One region of the Paenibacillus sp. FSL R10-2782 genome, then DNA from elsewhere that is predicted to be linked to it. Evidence: riboswitches for the same ligand, from Rfam matches in the RefSeq annotation. Region 1 holds a riboswitch; the other holds the start of a gene.
What was found. A riboswitch is a leader RNA that binds a small molecule or an ion and turns the genes downstream of it on or off. The one in region 1 is predicted to bind glycine.
Positions count from the first base shown of each region.

Region 1 (7,521 bases):
TTATACGTCGCCGTCGGCTCTATGCTATTGCCCAACCTGGTTGGTAAGTTTCGCGATCTCTACCCTCAAATTAGATTCAACCTGACCCAGCACCCTGCGATGGTGAAGAAAGGACTGGCGTACGATTTTGCGATTACGTCCGAAGAGTTGGCAGACAACGAACATGCGATCCTGCTGGAGGAGGAAATTTTGCTTGGCGTACCAAAATCTCACCCTCTGAGTTCTCAGGACACCGTATTCCTGAAAGATCTAGAGCATGAGAAGTTTATCAGCCTTACACCTGGAAATTCGCTTAGGAAGACAACAGACCGCTTTTTTACCCACGTCCCTTATGAACCGGACATCATCTTTGAAAGTGATGATCCGGCTACGGTAAGAGGGTTGATTCAGACAGGACTTGGCATCTCCTTTATTCCTTCTATCCTGTGGAGGAACGTCGTAACCGAAGACATCAAGCTGCTTCAAATCAGGGAGCCTCGATGTATGCGAACAATCTATCTGTCCTATCCTACTGGGGAACTGCACACCGATATAGAGAAATCGTTCTTCGAATTCATCATTAGATTTTTCCAGGATATTGCCCAGCAGTGACGATTTAGATACCTTTTGTCATAATAACTGACTTATTGCTTTATCATTCTTCGGATTAGTAGGATCAATATCTTTAGAATATTTAATTTCTATACATGCTTCGTTTCAAATTTTTTGTTTTTGGTTAAGGCATTTGCACATAAATGGATAACCGATTCATATGATGGAGCTATACCATTCACAACTTGTTCAGCAGGTAGACCATCTCAGACAGCAAGGAGGGAAATGACGTGAAGACAGTGCGATGGCTGGTGTTATGTCTTGCTTTCCTCACTATGATTAGTGGTTGTAGCGCCCCTCTGTCCTCTGAAAGTCGTTCATCTGGTAGCAATTTGCCAAACCGTAAAAAGATATCGCTTACATTATGGTACTGGAACCGTTCTATTGATGATGAGCTACTCGCTCGTGCCGAAAAGCAGTTTCCCGACATTGAACTGAACACCCAAAAAATCGGCGGTGATTTCAAAGCCAAGCTCAAGACAACTCTGGCAGCCCGTTCCGGGGAACCGGACATCGTAGCTTTGAACGACTGGATGGTAGAGTTATTTCCTAGTGCGGATCGTTTTTATGATTTGAGAACACTGGGAGCCGATCAACTCAAGGATCAGTATTTGGAGTGGAAATGGAATCAGGGCATCACCCCTGATGGCAAAATGATTGCCTTTCCCATGGACACAGGCCCTACCGCCCTCTTCTATCGTAGCGATCTCTTTGAACAGGCGGGTCTGCCCAGTGATCCTGAAAAGGTCAGTGCTACGATTCGCACATGGGACGGCTATATGGCCGCCGGAGAACAGCTTCAGCAAAAGTTCGGAAACCGTTCGTTTTTAGCTGACAATATTGTAAACGTTTACAATCAGATGCTTGCCCAAAATACGGACCTGTATTTCAAGCCGGACGGCAGCTACATCGGTAATCAATCTCCTCATATCCGTTTGGGCTGGCAAACCGCCGTGGCTTTTCACAAAAAGCATCTACTCGCCAATGCGGATGGCTGGACCCCCGAATGGAATGCTTCGGTCAATAACGGAAAAGTTGCCTCTTTTGTAGGGGCAATCTGGATGAAGCAGGTTCTCACGGAGGCCGCGCCGGATACTGCGGGCAAATGGAGAGTCGCCCGTGCCCCTGGAGGGGACGGCAATTTGGGTGGATCTTTCATTTCCATCCTCAAATCCAGCAAACACCCCAAAGAAGCCTTTGAAGTCCTGACCTGGCTTCAAAACCCGGAGCACCAGTTGGAAGCCTACCAAAAAATCGGGCTGTTCCCATCCACTCCTGGCGTCTATGACGATCCTGCCATGGAGACACCCGAACCTTTCTTTGGCGGTCAGGCCACCGGACTGATCTTTGCTGCCTCCGCACGTAATGTCAAAAGCAGCTATTTCGGCGAGCGTTATCCTGTCATTCACGGCATTGTGACACGTCGCCTTGCCAATGTCGCCAAGCAGGATGCCGATCCCGATGCATTATGGACGGAAACGATGGACCGAATCGAACGGGAATTACAGCGGTAAAAAATCAAAAATTTAAAAAAGGCGTGTGGTCAATATGCTGAAAGAAATATGGAAGCACCGTGCCGTATATGCCGCAATCTCGCCGTTTTACCTGCTGTTTGGCATCTTCGGCTTGTTTCCGATTGGCTTTTCAATATATCTGGCGTTTCACAAATGGGATGGCATCGGAGATATGACCTATAACGGCTGGGGTAACTTTCGCTACCTTGTGACAGATAACGAATTTTGGCAGGCTGTGGGCAATACCTTTGCGATCTGGGTGTATTCAACGATTCCGATGCTATTTTTTGCACTGATTATTGCCTTCCTGCTTTATGCACCCTTTGTCAAAATGCGTACCCTGTGGCGGGTCGGATTTTTTCTGCCGAACGTGACATCCATTGTGGCGGTTGCCATCATCTTTGGCGCTTTATTTGCCAATAATTTCGGATTTCTCAATTACCTGCTGCAACTCCTGGGCTTGCCTATGATTCAGTGGCTTAATGTGCCGTGGGGTATCCAAATCGCCGTTTCCTCCATGGTTGTATGGAGATGGACCGGCTATAACGCGATCATCTATCTGGCAGGACTCCAGAGTATTCCGCATGTGCTGTATGAGGCTGCGAAAATAGATGGAGCAACCGGAGCGCAGGCCTTCTTTCGCATCACCATTCCCATGCTGCGTCCAGTCATCCTGTTTACCGTAATTACGTCTACCATTGGCGGAATGCAGTTGTTCACCGAGCCGCAGGTGCTGGTCGGTAATGACGGCGGCGCCGGAGCAAGTGGCATGACCATTGTGTTGTATCTGTATCGTGAATCGTTCATTAACAATTATTTTGGATATGGCGCAGCCGTTGGATGGGGCATGTTCCTCATTATTGCCCTGTTTTCCATCGTGAACTGGAAACTCGTACAAGGTAAAAAATAACGGCAGGAAGGGGGCTCTACAACATGATGCAGGCACGTGTAAAATCCGTTATTTTATATACCGGGCTGTTGGCGGGAATGATCCTGTCGATGTTTCCTTTTTACTGGCTGATCGTCATGGCTACCCGTACAACTTCGGACATCTATCGTTTTCCGCCGCAGCTATGGTTTGGAAGCCACTTCTGGAGCAATGTGACAAGAGTGTTGCAGCAGATTGATTTTGCCGGAGCCTTTTTTAATACGCTTTTTGTAGCCAACTCCGTTACCCTGTTGGTGCTGTTTTTCGATTCACTGGCCGGTTTTGCATTCGCTAAGTTTGATTTTCCGGGCAAAAAAGCATTATTCATCATTCTGTTGGCTACCATGATGGTCCCTTCCCAACTGTCGCTTGTCCCCTCCTTTGTCATGATGGCCGCCTTTGGATGGGTGGGCACGTTCAAAGCGCTGATCATTCCGGGGATGGTAAATGCCTTCGGCATCTTCTGGATACGCCAATATGCAGAGGAATCCATTCCAACGGAGCTGCTGGACGCGGGGCGTATGGACGGATGCAGCTTTTTTCGGCTGTATTGGAATGTGGCGCTCCCGATTCTACGTCCTGCGTTCGCTTTTCTCGGCGCATTCACCTTTATAGGAGCATGGAATGATTATTTATGGCCGTTAATCGTATTAACCGATGAGCGCAAATTTACGCTCCAGATTGCGCTGTCCCAATTAAACGGTATTTACAATACGGATTATGCGATGGTCATTGCTGGCACCCTGTTGGCTGTACTGCCACTTATCATTTTATTTCTTTTCATTAGCCGCCAGTTTATTTCCGATCTTGCCGCCGGAGCGGTCAAAGATTAGATTTACTGAGCCAGCTTTATCCTGCTCTAAAACGCAAAAAGGGAGTGTCCTCCCAGCCTGTAATGGCTGAGGGACACTCCCTTTCGTTATCCTGGCAAATGTTCTTGCAGAGTCAATATTCTTAAATCCGGATATATCGGACTTTACGATCTGACTGTTTGTCCATTTTCTTCTATGTCTATGGCTGCTCCTGCACTGGCACCTGCGAGTATTCCCTTTTTCTTGTTGGGATACAGGGAATCCATATAGGTACGGGTTTCTGCAACTACAATTCCCGACAAGCCAAGCAATGCAATCAAGTTCGGGAAGGCCATCATGGCGTTAAAGATATCTGCCAGTAACCAGATCGCATCCAGCTTAATAAACGCGCCTCCGGCAACCAGCGCAATGAACAGATAACGGTACGGTTTAATCCATTTGACACCCAGCAAATATTCAACACAGCGTTCTCCATAGTAGTTCCAGCCAAGCATCGTGGTGAACGCGAACATAATCAGAATGATTGTGAGCAGTTCCGCACCAAGCGGGAATGCGCTGGAGAAAGCTTGCTGCGTCATCAAGCCCGCATCGGTAGGACCGCTCCATACGCCACTAACCAGCAGCGTTAGCCCGGTCATTACGCAAATAATCATCGTATCTATAAACACACCTGTCATGGAAATCAGCCCTTGCTCCGCAGGCCATTTGGTTTTGGCGGCTGCGGCTGCAATCGGTGCGCTTCCCAATCCGGCCTCGTTGGCAAAAATCCCTCTGGCTACCCCGCTGCGCATCGCCAGCATAATCGTAGCTCCGGCAAATCCACCCGTCGCAGACGTCGTGGAAAATGCCGAATGCAGCACAAGTGCGAGTGCGGCAGGAATCTGATCGGCGAACCGAATCAGTACGATCATACAGATCAACACGTACAAGCCTGTTTTGAAGGGGACAACTTTGGTCGATACCTTGGCAATGCTCTTGAGCCCTCCAATAGTAACGAGTCCCGTAAGGGTAGCAATAATCAATGCCGTTACAATTGGCGGAACACCGAAGCTGTTTTCGGTTGAGGATACAATCGCTTTGACCTGAGGAAATGTTCCAATCCCGAACAGCGCCACCAGCATCCCGGAAAAGGCGAATAGCATCGCCAACGGTTTAAAGCGGCGTCCAAGCCCTTTTTCAATATAATACATCGGGCCGCCGGAAAATTGTCCATTCCGATCCTTCACCCGGTATTTTACTGCAAGCACACCTTCCGCATATTTCGTCGCCATCCCGAAAAAGGCTGCAACAACCATCCAGAACAGGGCGCCTGGTCCTCCCAGTTTTATCGCTGTCGCGACGCCGACAATACTTCCTGTACCTACTGTAGCTGCCAGCGCCGTACTCAGGGCCGCAAAGCTGCTAACATCCCCGCTACCCTCATTTGGAGCCTTGCCGATCAGCTTGATCGCCAGAGGCAGGCGGAAAACCTGCAACATTTTCAAACGTATGGTCAGCCACAGACCTGTTCCCATAACGAGAATAATCAGTGGAGCCCCCCATATCCAACTGCTAATTGTCTCTAACACATGTACCAAATTCATTTCAACCCGCTCCTCCAGCATATTAAAAAACAAAAAAGAGTCAAATCCGCTGATTCGACTCCTGGAGAGGTTAAAGGCACGAAAAAATACAACCATCTTGTGCAGGATTCAGCCACTAACAGCTCATAAAAAAGCCTAGGGCATCCCCTGTCACAGGTTATTCGCGTCTCTGTCCTTTTGCCTGAGAGTTTAAGCAGATGATATCTGCGGTGCACCTTCGGCGCCCAATTAAGGGTCTCTCCAGAGTTCTGTCCGTTTACGGTCCCGCTTGTTGCTGTAATCAGCCCAAGCACCTGAGAGTTTTGCCCCTTCGGTCGGAACTTACGTTCCATCTCCCGCAAACATCAACCAGACATATGAAATTGTTTTTTATTATACAGAAAACTTTCAGCTTTTTACAAGTGAAAAATTTGTGAAGTTGTTCCGTTTTTTTAGGACGAGCCTATAAAATAAGAGCGGGCGCAGCCAGATTCATCCTCATGATGTTCTTCGCCGCACCCGCCCCCAGACCATATCGGGTTATATTCAGTTAGCTTGGATTACAGTTCTTCGCCGTTAGTGGCAATTACATTTTTGTACCAGTCAAAAGAATCCTTCTTGGAGCGCTTCAATGTTCCATTACCGTCATCGTCCAGATCAACATAAATAAATCCGTAACGCTTGGACATTTCGGAAGTAGACATACTCACAAGGTCGATAGGCCCCCAGCTAGTGTAACCAATCAAATCCACACCGTCCGCAATCGCTTCCTTCATTTGGGCGATATGCTGGCGCAAATAATCAATGCGATAGGTATCGTGAATGGAGCCGTCTTCTTCCACCTTGTCATATGCACCCAAGCCGTTTTCCACGATGAACAGCGGCTTTTGATAGCGGTCATATAATGTGTTCAGCGTAACACGCAGGCCGATCGGATCAATCTGCCAGCCCCAGTCAGAGGATTGCAAATATGGATTTTTCACGCCACCAATCAGGTTCCCCGCTGCCTTCTCGCCTTCCGGACCTGCAGAGACGGTCAAGGTCATGTAATAGCTGAATGAGATGTAATCAACCGTGTTGTTTTTCAAAATTTCGGCATCGCCGGGTTCTGTGTGCAAAACAATATTATTTTCTTCAAAATAACGATTCATATAATTTGAATATTCCCCACGGGCATGTACATCCGTAAAGAACAGATTCATTTGGTTTTCATGCTGACTTTTCAGCACGTCCTCCGGGTTACACGTATGTGCATAGCTTTCCATACGAGCCAGCATACAGCCGATTTGAGAGCCAGGAATAATCTCATGGCCTCGTTTTGTCGCCAATGCGCTCGCCACAAACTGGTGATGCAGGGCTTGATAGATCGCTTGTTGCTTGTTATCTACACGGTCAATGACCACACCGCCACCTGTGAACGGACTCATCGTCATCACATTGATCTCATTAAAAGTCAGCCAGTATTTCACTTTATCCTTATAACGTGTAAACACCGTTTCGGCATAATTGACGTAGTGTTGTATCACTTCACGACCGAGCCAGCCATTATATTTCTGTGTCAGTCCTAGCGGTGTTTCGTAATGGGACAATGTCACCAGTGGCTCTATCCCATACTTGCGCAGCTCGTCAAATACATTATCGTAAAATTGCAGTCCTGCTTCATTCGGCTCCGCATCATCACCATTCGGGAAAATCCGTGACCAGTTAATGGACATGCGGAATACCTTAAAGCCCATTTCCGCAAATAATGCGATATCTTCTTTGTAATGATGGAAAAAATCCACACCCTCGCGCTTTGGAAAACGGGCATTTACCTTACCAGACAAAATGTCTTCGAGTCGCTCGGACGAAATCTCTATAGCATGATCGTTTGTGCGCTCTGCTTTGGGTACATAAGCAATCACGTCCGCACTGGACAATCCTTTTCCATCTACGTCAAAAGCGCCTTCCAATTGGTTAGCTGCGGTTGCCCCGCCCCACAGAAAGTTTTTCGGAAATCCTTTTAATGTCTTAGTCATAGTATGAGAGCCTCTTTTCTTTAGTTATTTTTGTATATCTTCAAAATAAATGCCATTTTGATGGCGCAGCTCATTGCTGATCTTCTGAACCTCTAT
Region 1 covers NZ_CP151951.1:4,127,411-4,134,931, forward strand. The annotation lists gene NST83_RS18650 (LysR family transcriptional regulator) at 1-591, shown strand, start outside; gene NST83_RS18655 (extracellular solute-binding protein) at 822-2,105, shown strand; gene NST83_RS18660 (sugar ABC transporter permease) at 2,140-3,015, shown strand; gene NST83_RS18665 (carbohydrate ABC transporter permease) at 3,039-3,866, shown strand; gene NST83_RS18670 (sodium:alanine symporter family protein) at 4,010-5,428, opposite strand; glycine riboswitch at 5,588-5,682, opposite strand; glycine riboswitch at 5,700-5,776, opposite strand; gene NST83_RS18675 (glycoside hydrolase family 1 protein) at 5,968-7,425, opposite strand; gene NST83_RS18680 (Gfo/Idh/MocA family oxidoreductase) at 7,450-7,521, opposite strand, start outside.

Region 2 (7,521 bases), 190 kb from region 1:
CGCCCTTCAAGCCGAGTAATTGCTCCAGTGCGTAGCGGCTTTTGTGCAGGTTTAGCTCGGCTACTTCCGCGATGCCCTGTCTACCCATGACGGACAAATACACAGAGGCAGATAAAGCGAGCAACGCCTGATTGGAGCATATGTTAGAGGTGGCCTTCTCCCGGCGGATATGCTGCTCCCGTGCCTGCAAGGTCAGCACGAAGCCGCGTTTGCCGTTGCGGTCTGTGGTCTGGCCCACAATACGGCCAGGGATGCGGCGCATATGCGCCTGTGAAACGGCAAAGTAGCCGCAGGTCGGGCCGCCGAGGGAGGAGGAGATGCCAAGCGGCTGCGCGTCTCCTACGACAATATCCGCACCCTGCTTGCCGGGTGCTTCCAGCAGGCCTAACGCCAGCGGATTGGCGCTTACGACCATAAGGCCCTTGTGGGCATGGACCAGGTCAGCCATCGGCTTCAGATTTTCCACGGCCCCGAAAAAATTAGGGCTTTGGACCAAAACAGCCGCCGTCTGTTCCGATATGGCTACCGCTAATGCTTTCACGTCGGTTACACCGTCTGCACAGCCGATTTCCACGATATCTAAATCCAGCCCGCGCGCATAAGTAGCCAGCACCTGGCGTGCCTCTGGATGGACGGTCCGCGATACGATAAGCTGCTTGCGGCGGGTGGCAGCGGCGGCCAATGAGCCTGCTTCTGCCAGCGCAGTCGCTCCATCATACATACTGGCATTGGCTACAGCCATGCCTGTTAATTCGCATATATACGATTGGAATTCGAAGATGGCTTGCAGCTCGCCCTGGCTTACCTCCGGCTGGTAAGGAGTGTAGGCCGTATAAAATTCCGAGCGCGAAGTGATATGCTGGATGACGGATGGAATATGATGATCGTAAATCCCTGCGCCGAGAAAGCTGGCGTGCGTGTCTGTATTGGCATTTTGCCCGGCCAGTCCGGATAAGTGGCGGGTTAAGGCTCTTTCGTCTAGCCCAGAAGACAGGGGAAGCTCCCCCTCATACCGGATCGCCTCAGGAATATCGCTGAATAGATCGTCGATAGACGATGCGCCGACCGCGCGTAGCATTTCCGCTTGATCCTGTTCAGTCATGGGAAGGTAACGATGTTGTTTCATTGGGTCTGGCTCCTTTCAACCAACAAATCGTAAAAACGTAGAACGATTAACAAATGATTAATAAACGATTGCGAACGGGGTAGCGTTAGTAACGGATCACGATAGTTATAGTAAGCCGAGCATTTAAATTAGCGTGGACGTTTATAAAAGGGCGCTGCTACCACCTCGGCACGCAGGCGCTTGCCACGAATCTCGACCCCCAGCGGTGTGGATAGGGAACTGAAACGGCAGTCCACCAGAGCCAAACCCAGATTACGCTTTAAGGTGGGCGACTGGGTTCCCGTTGTGACCTCGCCAATGTGCTGTCCTTCCGCAAAAACGGGATAATGGGCACGCGGTATGCCGCGGTCGAGCATTTCCAGTCCGATCAGCTTGCGCGGAATACCTTGTTCTTTCTGACGTTGCAGGGCCTCTCTGCCGATAAAATCTCCCTTATTCAGCTTGACGAAGAAGCCTAAACCAGCTTCCAGTGGGGAAATGGTAGCGGACAACTCCTGCCCGTACAGCGGTAGCCGCGCTTCGAAGCGCAGCGTATCCCTGGCTCCAAGTCCGGCGGGAACCAGACCATACGGTTCACCGATGCGAAGCAATCCGTCCCACACTGCCGGTGCATCCACCGCAGGCACATAAAATTCAAAGCCGTCTTCCCCCGTGTATCCGGTGCGGGAGACGAGCGCTTTTGCCCCGAACAACTGCACATCCTCATTGAATCGGAAGGATGCCAGCTTCGTAATGTCCGTGTCTGTCACGGCTACGGCAATACGAGCAGCTTCAGGTCCTTGCAATGCCAGCAGTGCTACCGCATCTGATACGTTTTCCAGATGAACGGATGCAGGAGCATGGCGAAGCAGCCAATCCCAATCCTTGTCGATATTGGAGGCATTCACAACGAGCATGTAACGCTCCGACCCTTTACAGTAAACAAGCAGGTCGTCTACTACACCTCCATCCGGGTAACACAGGAGCGAGTATTGGGCCTGACCTGGCTCCAACTGACTGACATCGTTCGTCGTTACCTGTTGCAGAAATGCTTCGGCTTCCTGGCCTTCGACCAAGAATTCACCCATATGCGATACATCGAACAATCCCGCACGTTGTCGGACGGCCTCATGCTCCTTTTGAATGCCACTGAACTGTACAGGCAGCTCCCAGCCGCCAAAATCAATGCAACGAACCCCCGGCAGCGTGCCGTAGGACGAATACAGCGGCGTTTTTCGCAAGTTAGTCATTTTTCCACTCCTATCCGGTGTGATCAGCTAAACAAAAAAGACAGGCCGAAAAAAACGTATGAACGGCAGTCCACACACTTTTTTTCAGCTCTGTCCTTGATACCTGAGAGTTACCCCGGTGCGTACCAGGTTTCCCCTTGGGTGATCCGCCTGTATGGCGAATGCTCTCCAGAGATGCGTCCGGCAGAGGTCCTTTTGCCTGAGAGATTCACCTGCGATGCAGGTTTACTCCTTCGGCGCTGCCCTTGGATCAGCTATATGCCATCCGGTCCTGCCGGTAACAGCTTGATTCCACTCGCTTGCTACCTTGTTTTCACAAGTGGCAGCAGCTATGCGAGTTTTTGGCAGTCTCTCCCTCCACGTTCATCCGCGTTTACAGTTATCGGGTATTTCCAAAAGCACTTGTTATAACCCATTAATACGCAAATTTATTCGAAATGTCAACAAAAATGTCATGAAAAATATTATTAAAAACATTTTATTCATAAATAAGGATATGTAAGCGTTTGTTATATCCTGTCGTATTTTTAATTAAAACAACATATGGAGGGATATGAAATATTTTTGTTAGTATTATTGACATAATAGTTCTTCTTGTCATAATCTTAACCTGTCATAGATGGGTAGGCGAAACAATGTAATCCATATGGAAGCGAGGCGGAGCAGGATGAGTGAAGTGAAGCAGCAATTGTGGTACACGGAGGAACACGAGTGGGTTCAGCGCACAGAGGATGGAACGGTACGAATCGGTATCACGGACTTTGCACAGCATCAGCTGGGGGATATCGTTTTCGTGGAGCTGCCTGGGGAGGGAGCAACGATTGAGCAGGGGGCAGAGATTGGTACTATTGAATCGGTAAAGACAGTATCCGACCTGTTCGCTCCGGTGACGGGAACGGTGTTGAAGGTGAATGAAGAACTGGAAACCACGCCTGAACTGGTAAACGAGTCTCCCTATGAAAAAGGCTGGATGATCGAAGTGGAGATTGGAGAAGATGTAGAGGAAGCACTAAGCAAGCTGCTGTCTGCGGATCAGTACGAGCAGTTGACTGCCAATGAGTAATAATGGGGCAAATTAGGTTGGATAACTGAATAAGAGTGGCGTTTGTCCGCTCGGTTTTGTATAAAAATAGTCGCGATGATTGGGCATAGCGGCTATTTTTTGCTGTCTTTTTTGGCAAGCGTAATTACGTGTTTTTTCCTTACTTAGAGGTTATTCCTTGTACAGAAATGGTATAGATGACGCATGGTTTCTCGATTAAATTCTAACGTTACAGGCCATATTAAGAGGAATTATGCCTAATGATTTCGCGCCTGTTTATCTTAAATTTAAATGTTGTCATCAACGTTCATGACGAAAGTACGTTTTCATTTCGTTGATGAAGATAGCGTTGTCATTTAGTATGAATTTTAAGAAAAGGTAGTGATGCTTTTTACCTATAAGGAGGATATGAATATGAGCACAGTGGACGCAAAGTCCAATTCAAACGGAGGCGCACGCGTTGCCGTACAGCGTTTTGGTCGTTTTCTCAGTGGTATGGTTATGCCCAATATGGGAGCTTTTATCGCGTGGGGATTGATCACGGCACTTTTTATTCCGACCGGATGGTTCCCAAATGAGGGTTTTGCACAACTGGTTGATCCGATGAAAAATTATTTGCTGCCGCTGCTGATCGGTTATACGGGTGGCACCATGATTCACGGACAGCGCGGAGGTGTGATCGGGGCCATTATGACGATGGGTGTCATTGTCGGGGCGGACATTCCGATGTTCCTCGGCGCGATGGTAGCGGGTCCGTTGGCTGCATGGATATTGAAGAAGTTCGACAAGGCGATTGACGGCAAAGTTAAATCAGGCTTTGAAATGCTGGTCAATAATTTCTCGGCAGGGATTATCGGGGCGATTTTAGCGCTGCTTGCCCATGTGGCAATCGGACCGTTTGTACAAATTATCAGTCAAGTGTTGTCAGCAGGGGTACAGTTCCTCGTAAACGCAGGGCTTTTGCCGCTCGTCAACCTCATTATTGAGCCCGGAAAAGTATTATTTTTAAACAACGCATTGAACCACGGAGTATTAAGTCCGATTGCGCTGGAGGAAGCTTCAAGAACAGGCAAATCCGTTTTGTTCATGCTTGAATCCAACCCTGGACCGGGGCTCGGTATTTTGCTGGCCTACTGCCTGTTTGGTAAAGGCTCTGCGAAGTCGTCGGCTCCCGGCGCGGTCATCATTCACTTTTTCGGCGGGATTCATGAAATTTATTTCCCTTATATTTTGATGAAGCCGATTCTGATTCTTGCTGCTATAGCAGGAGGCGTGGTGGGAACCTTCTGTTTCATGCTGACAGGTGCCGGACTAGTTGCAGCACCTTCACCGGGCAGTATCATCGCTTATTTCCTGATGACACCAAAAGGCGGATATTTGCCAATGCTGAGCGGTGTGATTGCTGCTGCGGTCGTATCATTTGCTGTTGCTGCTGTGTTACTCAAGACAGGTAAGCAAAAAGAAGAGGGTCTTGAGGAAGCGGCCTCCCGCATGAAGGATATGAAAACTCAAACTCAAAGTAAGGCTGCAGGCGAAAATGCCACTGTAACGGAAGATAACCGCGAAGCTGATCGGGCTGCGGGGATTGTCGAAGTTCAAACGCTCAAGGATAAATCAGATGTGAACAAGATCGTCTTTTCCTGTGATGCAGGTATGGGCTCAAGCGCTATGGGCGCCTCGATTTTACGCAAAAAAATGAAGCAGGCGGGTGTGGATGTTACGGTAACGAACACGGCAATCAGTGAGATTCCGCAGGATGCGGATATTGTTATTACGCAAAAAACGTTGACGGACCGGGCTAAAACGGTGGCTCCAAATGCCGAGCATATTTCTATTGATAATTTCCTGAAGAGTCCTGCATACGAAGCGCTGGTGGAACGTCTGAAATCCGATTCTTAATCCCCTGGAGTATTCAGGCCGCCTTGTATGCAGTTCGTGTGTTCTGCGGAAGGGATGAGCTTGGGAAGGAACGGTATCGCTTATGAATATTACGAAACGACAACGTGACATCGTGGAATACCTTCTGGAGCAGTCCCAAGAGGTAACGGCTGGGGAAATTGCCACGAAGATTAATGTCAGCACAAGGACGGTTCACCGGGAACTCAGCGCAGTCGAGCATTGGCTAGCGGCTCATGAGGTAAAGCTGGAGAAAAAATCAGGGATTGGTATCTATGTGGATGCCGACCCGGCTCAGCTTGTATGTCTGCGGGAGCAATTGATGCATACGAAGTCGGACGAATATTCGGCTGAGGAGAGAAAGATTGTAGTCCTCTGTATGCTGCTGGATTCACAGGATCCGATCAAGCTGCTGGCGCTGGCTGCTGATTTGAAGGTCACGGTAACTACTGTCAGTCATGATCTGGACGAATTGCAAGACTGGATTGGGGAACGGGGACTTGTGCTTGTGCGCAGACGTGGGTACGGCGTCGAGATTACAGGCCGGGAGATGGACAAAAGACGGGCGATTTCCGAGCTGGCTCTAGAGTATTTGGATGAATCGGATCTGTTTTCCAGCCGTGAGGAGCTTCGTCCTGTGACACGTGTCGCTGATAAGTTGCTGGAGATGATTGGCAGAGAGAACCTGCTGACCGTGGAAAATGCCCTCTGGCAGCCCCATGAGAAATGGCTGAAAAGCATGGTGGAAAGCAAGTATATGGAGCTGTTGATCCAAATTTGCGTTTCGCTGGCACGTCTGCGACTTGGATACGTTGTGGATCACCGTCCCTCGTATTCCAAATCAGATTGGGATGAGAATATCATGCTGCGCACAGCTATGGTGGAACGCATATGCACTGAATTGTCAGAGGCGCTGGATATTGATTTTCCGGAGCCGGAACGATCTTATTTCAGATTGTTGTTCCGTGATGCCGAGGATCATTCCACCCGGCTGCTGCCGCTGGATGATCTCGTACTGCTGGAGTCGGTTCATGAGTTGATTCGTCGTGTGGAGGAAGAGACAGATACGCCATTGGCAGAGGATCGCGTTCTGCGTGAAGGACTGATTGCCCATATGGCTCCTGTACTCAAACGTTTGAAGGAAGGCAGATCCATCCGCAATCCTCTGCTCCAGCAAATCCGCAAGGATTACGGCAACTTGTTCGACTCGGTGAAGAAGGCTGCGGCGGACATGACAGAAATGGAAGTGCCGGATGAAGAGATCGGATTTCTCGTCATGCATTTCGGAGCTTCGCTGGAGCGGCTGCGACAATTGCGGCGGGAGGTGCGGGCCATCGTCGTCTGTACGAGCGGCATTGGATCCTCCAGGCTGCTGGCAACAAGGCTCGCCAAGGAGCTGCCACAGATCAAAATCGTGGATAGGGCCTCATGGTATGAGGCAGCGCGGATTCCGAAAGAGGATTATGATCTGATCATTTCGACGGTGGAGCTACCGCTTGAACCGGATCGTTATCTCAAGATCAGCCCGCTGCTGACGCAGGAGGAAAGTGATCGCCTGCGTCATTTTATCCAGCATATTACACTCAAGCACCCCAATGATCAGCAGCAGGAACAGTCCGTTCAGCCCGGTCAGGGGATGGAATGGCTCACTGGGCTGCGAAGAAGTATTGAGGAAATTGTACACATTGTACAGCAATTCCAAGTATATACGCTAGAAAATCAGGGGATGGATATGCAGGCTACCGTACAGGCTATCTGCATGCTGGAGGCGGGGCGGGGGAATATTACAGAGCCTTCTGTCATTGCTGCACAACTTATGGAAAGAGAGCGCCAGGGTAGTCAGGTGATCCTTGATACCTCCATTGCTTTGTTTCATACGCGTAGCCACTATATTCGCCAGCCTTCGCTTACCCTGTATAAGCTGGCAGAGCCGCTGCTGGCGGATGCAGGCGAACAGGTAGATTGCGTGCTGCTTATGCTGGGACCTCGTGAACTGCCGAGAGAAAGTCTGGAGGTATTGAGCGAGATTAGTGCATTACTACTTCGGGAAGACATGGTTACGCTACTGAAACACGGTAGCCGTGAGCATATCTCCAATTATATATCGAGTGAACTGGCTGAATTTTTTCACAGTAAATTAGGGACAGGGAGGAACCTACCGTGAGCATTATGACGATAGACAAAGTAAAAATGAACGCAACCGCCAAAGATAAATATGAGGCGATTCG
Region 2 covers NZ_CP151951.1:3,938,503-3,946,023, reverse strand. The annotation lists gene gcvPA (aminomethyl-transferring glycine dehydrogenase subunit GcvPA) at 1-1,126, opposite strand, end outside; gene gcvT (glycine cleavage system aminomethyltransferase GcvT) at 1,255-2,355, opposite strand; glycine riboswitch at 2,533-2,722, opposite strand; gene gcvH (glycine cleavage system protein GcvH) at 3,023-3,418, shown strand; gene NST83_RS17780 (PTS mannitol transporter subunit IICB) at 3,812-5,296, shown strand; gene NST83_RS17775 (BglG family transcription antiterminator) at 5,379-7,457, shown strand; gene NST83_RS17770 (PTS sugar transporter subunit IIA) at 7,454-7,521, shown strand, end outside.
Region 2: linked by a shared signal. The riboswitch ahead of gcvT (glycine cleavage system aminomethyltransferase GcvT) and the one ahead of NST83_RS18670 (sodium:alanine symporter family protein) in region 1 are both predicted to bind glycine.